Regions from separate parts of the Candidatus Merdisoma sp. HCP28S3_D10 genome, predicted to be linked through region 1. Evidence: riboswitches for the same ligand, from Rfam matches in the RefSeq annotation. Region 1 holds a riboswitch; the other holds the start of a gene.
What was found. A riboswitch is a leader RNA that binds a small molecule or an ion and turns the genes downstream of it on or off. The one in region 1 is predicted to bind thiamine pyrophosphate.
Positions count from the first base shown of each region.

Region 2: another riboswitch for thiamine pyrophosphate. It lies ahead of thiS (sulfur carrier protein ThiS); the one in region 1 lies ahead of ACTNCH_RS05970 (YkoF family thiamine/hydroxymethylpyrimidine-binding protein).

Region 1 is NZ_JBQHTG010000002.1:173,906-177,000, reverse strand. Features, by position in the region: gene ACTNCH_RS05975 (ECF transporter S component) at 1-520, opposite strand, end outside; gene ACTNCH_RS05970 (YkoF family thiamine/hydroxymethylpyrimidine-binding protein) at 542-1,180, opposite strand; TPP riboswitch at 1,302-1,402, opposite strand; gene groL (chaperonin GroEL) at 1,563-3,095, opposite strand, start outside.
Region 2 is NZ_JBQHTG010000001.1:119,606-122,700, forward strand. Features, by position in the region: gene ACTNCH_RS00535 (thiazole synthase) at 1-435, opposite strand, end outside; gene thiF (thiamine biosynthesis protein ThiF) at 478-1,113, opposite strand; gene thiS (sulfur carrier protein ThiS) at 1,115-1,309, opposite strand; TPP riboswitch at 1,526-1,629, opposite strand; gene ACTNCH_RS00550 (MATE family efflux transporter) at 1,714-3,081, opposite strand.

The sequences.
Region 1 (3,095 bases):
GCTTGCAGATCAGACCTGAGAAGATCAGGGAGCTTACCAGACGAATCAGGAACAGTACGATCAGGAAACCTACAGAGAATTTACCGTAACCAGAACGTACAAAGCTCCACAGGAAGCTGGTAATGCAGCTTCCTGCCGCTGCCAGATACATCACCTTGCCATCAAATTTCTGATACTTATTTGCGGCAAATACGATCTCTGCGCCAACGCCCTGAATGATACCTGCTACGATAACCATCGGGCCGAACCAATTGCCCAGAAGAACCTCAATAACTGCCGCAATGACCTCTGCGATAACCGCTGCGCCCGGTTTCTGCAGAATGTAGCCTGCCAGGGTTGCTGCCATAAACCATATACCGAAGCAAATCTCATTTCCCAGAGGGGACAGGCCTGCAGGCGTCAGAGCGGTTGCTATAAACGAAGCCAGGTATACGCCGCCCAGATATACGACACCGAATACAATACAAATCATAGCTGTTAAGATGATCTCTTTTAATTTCCAGGTGTTTTTCTTTTCCATTTTTTTACTCCTCTTTATTCGTTAATTCTCATTTGTCGGGCTGTTTACCGATAAGGTAAAATGCAGAATGTAATGGGGAACGGCCTTTTCCATCAGGCTGCATACCTCTTCCAGGTAGTCAAACACCTCATGAATGTCACCATGAATCCGGGTGGCGTAATGAATGGTGGTAGGCTCCAGCCCCTTCTCCTCTGCCAGTCTCCAGACTCTGGCAATCTCATCGATGTAATCCGCGGTTCCCATGGGATACAATGCCAGCTTGCACAGTACCGGGAAGTGCTTATCCGCAATCTTTGCCTTGTTGGGTGCCTCGCCCTCACGGGTCAAAACACTGTCTCCGTCACAGTCACCCGGGCAGCCCTTAGAAAACTGTCCTTCCAGTGCCATATGCACATCCGGCTTCCATGCGTTGACGAACAGTGCCTTCACAGCGTCCGCCACATAAGGCAGCTTACCGCGGTATACGGTAGACAGCGCATCGGACTCGCTCCAGACTGCACTCGTATCAGTTCCCTCCAGCGCGCCCAGAATGATCGGCACGAAATGGTCAGTCATTGGATACAGGGAAAAACGGCAGCCGGAGATATCCAGCTTCGTTCCCCGTCCTGCCCAGGGCAGATCCGGACGGTTGCAGCCGCTGCAACAATTGTTGTTTTCCATATTTAAAACCTCTCTTTCTCTCATAGAGGTATCGGATTTCCGCAAAAATAGACAAAAAAAGAAGCTTTCTCGAAAAAAAGCCTCTTTCTATATCTATACTTATGCCAATACCTAGCCAATAAGTCTTTTCGAATCGCTTCCCTTCGCTGGTTCTAACCAGAGCAGGTTCAAAGAGTCGGCCTTATGCCCTCTCAGCTCCTAAGAGTTCCCCTAGAATTCTAATACCTGTATGAATTTTTATGTCGGTATAACTATAGCGCTTTTCTATGGAGATGTCAAGGCATAAATGGTCGTAACCGTCCTGCCGTCTAAGCCCTCAGGCAAAAACAAATACCCCGCGGCAGGTTAAAACCTGCCGCGGGGTATTTGCTTTGCTGATGTGTTACATCATTCCGCCCATGCCGCCGCCTGCGGGCATTGCGGGTGTTTCTTCCTTAATGTTTGCTACACAGCTCTCTGTGGTAAGGAACGTAGATGCTACGCTGGTTGCGTTCTGCAGAGCGCTTCTTGTTACCTTTGCGGGGTCAAGAATACCTGCGTCTACCATGTTCACATACTCTTCATTCAGTGCGTCAAAACCGACTCCCGGATTGCTCTCTCTTACCTTGTTGATGATAACTGCGCCTTCCAGTCCTGCATTTGCAGAGATATGGAACAGCGGAGCCTCCAGTGCCTTCAGGATAACCTTTACACCGGTCTTCTCATCGCCCTCTGTGGTATCAAGCAGCTTCGCTACCTGCTTGGTTGCGTGGATATACGCGGATCCGCCGCCTGCGATGATACCTTCCTCTACAGCCGCCTTGGTAGCTGCCAGAGCATCCTCCATACGAAGCTTTGCTTCCTTCATCTCTGTCTCAGTTGCAGCGCCTACACGGATAACTGCTACGCCGCCTGCCAGCTTGGCAAGTCTCTCCTGCAGCTTCTCACGGTCGAAATCAGACTTGGTCTCTTCGATCTGCGCGCGAATCTGAGCGATACGCTGCTGGATATCTTCCTTGGAGCCTGCGCCCTCTGCGATGATGGTGTTCTCTTTCTGAATCTTTACAGACTTTGCAGTACCCAAATCCTCAAGCTTCGCATCCTTCAGCTCACGTCCCAGCTCCTCGGAGATGACGTTTGCGCCTGTCAGGATTGCGATATCACGCAGCATCTCTTTTCTTCTGTCGCCATAGCCCGGTGCCTTTACACCAACTACCGTGAAGGTTCCACGCAGCTTGTTCATAACCAGAGTGGTCAGAGCCTCGCCCTCGATATCCTCTGCGATAATCAGAAGCTTTCTGCCGCACTGTACGATCTGCTCCAGCAGCGGAAGAATCTCCTGGGTTGTGGAAATCTTCTTATCTGTAATCAGGATATACGGATTATCCAGATTTGCTTCCATCTTCTCCATGTCTGTTGCCATGTAAGCGGAAATATATCCTCTGTCGAACTGCATACCTTCTACCAGATCCAGCTCGGTCTTCATGGTCTTGGACTCCTCGATGGTGATAACGCCGTCGTTGGTAACCTTCTCCATAGCGTCTGCTACCATGTTGCCAACTTCCTCATTTCCGGAAGAAACAGCTGCTACTCTTGCGATCTGATGCTTTCCGGTTACCGGGCTGCTCATCTCCTTAATAGCCTCTACTGCGGCGTCTGTCGCCTTCTTCATACCCTTTCTCAAAACGATCGGGTTCGCTCCTGCTGCCAGATTCTTCATACCTTCATGAATCATAGCCTGTGCCAGAACTGTTGCTGTAGTGGTACCGTCACCGGCTACATCGTTGGTCTTGGTCGCTACTTCTCTTACCAGCTGGGCACCCATGTTCTCAAACGGATCCTCAAGCTCGATCTCTTTTGCAATGGTAACACCATCGTTGGTAATCAGGGGCGCGCCATACTGCTTATCCAGTACTACGTTTCTTCCCTTCGGTCC
Region 2 (3,095 bases), on a different contig from region 1:
TCCTGCGTTCACCAGATCTCTTGCCACATTCAGGTCCGGATACATATAGGGCATGACCACGAAGCCCTCCTTCGCCAGAATCTCGGTGGCTTTAATGGTCTCCTGATTGTCCGGCAGAAGATACTTGGAATCCCGCATAATCTCCACCTTTACAAAATCGCCGCAGCCAAGCTCTCTGGCCAGCCGCGCGATACGGACTGCTTCTTCCGCAGTTCTCGCGCCGCTGGTGTTGGGGAGCAGTGTCACATGATCCGGAATATAATCCAGGATATTTTCATGCTCTCTGGTGTTCGCCCTGCGTACCGCCAGTGTGATGATCTCTGCTCCTGCGTCCTTTACCGCAGCCTCGATTAAGTTCAGGGAATATTTTCCAGATCCAAGAATGAAACGGGAATGGAATTCATGTCCCCCCAGTGTCCATGTATCGTTGTTCATATGTATACCTTCTTTCTCTTAAATTTCGCTTTTTATACTCTTCTACGGCTCCGGCTCTCCCGCCAGAATCCGTATCACCATATGGGCCTCGTGGGCCGCGCAGGTCATGACCCGGCTGGAAACCAGCGTGCCGCACTCCTTCACATCGCTGACGCCGTCCCCACAGAGATAAAACCGCTTCGTAACCCGCCGGGTCTGTATCCGGTTCACGCTGTCCATGCCGGCCATACCGGAGCCGGACAACAGATATTTCTCCGGAAATTTCTCCAGCACGGTATTGACCAGCATTGCTTTGCACTCCGGATTGTCAAAGGCCTCGCAGACCAGGTCCGCGTCCGTAAGAAGCTCTCCTATATTGTCCTCCGTAATACGGAGCGTATGAGTCTCCAGCTCGATATAGGGCGCGATTTCTTTCAGATTTGCCGCCAGCGCCTCCGTCTTCGGAAGCCCCAGCTGGCTTGCCTTGTACTGCTGCCGGTGAAGATTCGAGATATCCACCCGGTCAAAATCAATCAGTATCAGCTTTCCCACGCCGGCTCTTGCCAGGCAGATACTGATATTGGAGCCTAAGCCTCCCAGGCCGCAGATGGCCACGGTCGTATGCTCTGCCCTTTTCTGGAAGGCTTCCCCATGCCGGGCTGCCAGGGCCCGGTGCCATTCTTCCCTTGTCGGTATCATCTCAGCCGCCTCCCACAAAGCTGACCACTTCCACGCTGTCGCCGTCCGCCAGCACCGCTGTCTCATACTGTGCCTTTGGCACAATATCGCCATTTCGCTCCACTGCGATCCGCTTCAGATCGTAATTGGTTCCGGCCAGATATTCCGCCACGGTTTTTCCGGCGATATTAAGCTCTGTTCCGTTTACTTTTACCATGCTTTCTTCTCCTGTCCCATAATTTTTCGCAATAAACGCAATAAAAAAGAATCCTGCTTCGCAGGATTCTCCGCCTGCGGCGGGTCGCCTAAGCGACATACTACAACTCCGCCGCAGTGCGATCCTGCCCGGAGGGCTTTTTTATGTAATAGGGGATTCCATAGGAATTTCCTATTACATAAAAAAGAAAGCCACCGATTTGGCAGCTTTCCGTTTTTCCTTTTTGCTCAGGTATCCCTACGTTGGCATTATCCAAATCAGGTTCTCGGTCGAAGGTCACACCTTCCTCTCAGCCTGTATACAAGCTCCCGTCTGTTTTATTGTCTTTTTGCATTATAGATCGATTTTCATAAAAGAACAAGGTCTTTTCAAAATTTTCCTGTACAGTTTCTACTACATATCACCTATACAAGTTCAGTCTGGCGCTTTTCCATTTTTCGCATATAGAGAAACCAGACCACAAAGATCGCGCCGCCCGTACATACCCAGGAGGCTACATAGATATTCATCAGCATATCGTAGGTGGGGAACCATTTAAATACCGTCAGAAGCCAGATCATACGGAATACAACCGTTCCCAGAATTGTGATAATAGAGGGTTCCAGGGATTTTCCCATACCCCGGAGCGCCGCGCTCTCCACCTCATAAGTGGCTGTCAGCCCCTCCAGCGAGCAGACATGATGCATCCGCACCAGGCCATAGACCGCCACACTGCTGCTGATAGTATAGATTCCTACGAAAAATTCGTCCCAGATCATAAAAATAATGCTCAAAATCTCGGTAAAGCCCATTCCAAACAGCATACAAAGCCAGAAGATCCGCTTACAGCGCTTCAGATTCCCCGCGCCAAAATTCTGGCTGGTAAAGGTTACTGCCGCCTGGGCAAAGGCGTTGGCAATATCATATGTAAAATATTCAAAATTCAGCGCCAGGGAGGATCCCGCAATGGCGTCCTCTCCAAAGGAATTGATCCCGCTCTGGATAAATACATTGGACACGGAAAAAATCGCGCCCTGAATGCCCGCCGGAATTCCAATCAGCAGTACCTTTTTCAAATCAGCACCGTCGATACACAGTCTGTGGAAGCAGAATTGAAATTCATCTGTTCTTGCATGGAGATGAACCATTACCAGCACCGTACTCAGCACATTGGAAATCACCGTTGCAATCGCCACACCTGCCACGCCCAGGCCGAATCCAATCACCAGAAGCAGATTCAGGAGCACGTTCAGGATACCGGACAGAATCAGGTAATACATGGGCCGTCTCGTGTCGCCATAGCTTCGAAGAATGGCAGCGCCAAAATTATAAAGCACCATGAAGGGCAGTCCGATAAAATAAATGCGGATATATAATAACGCCTCGCGGATGACTGTTTCCGGAGTTCCGGAAGCCTCCAGCACAAGCCGTGCCGTCAGCATGCCGACAGCCAGCAAAATCATTCCCAGCATTGCCCCGAAGGTCATAATCGTATGCACCATCCGGCTTATGCTGTCCCGCCTTTCCTGGCCGATCAGATTGGCCAGGGCCGCATTGGGACCCACCGCCAATCCCACAATCAGATTGACAAAAATTCCCACCAGCGCCACGCAGCTTCCCACTGCCGCCAGAGCCTGGGAGCCCGCAAACCGGCCTACCACCGCCACATCCGCCGAGTTAAACAGCTGCTGCAGAATACTGCTGAAAGCCAGCGGAACCGCAAACAGAATCAGCTTCCCCGCCAGGCCGCCGTTCAGCATATCCATTTCTTTTGTTTTCTTTCGTTCTTCCATCTTTATTTCTCTCC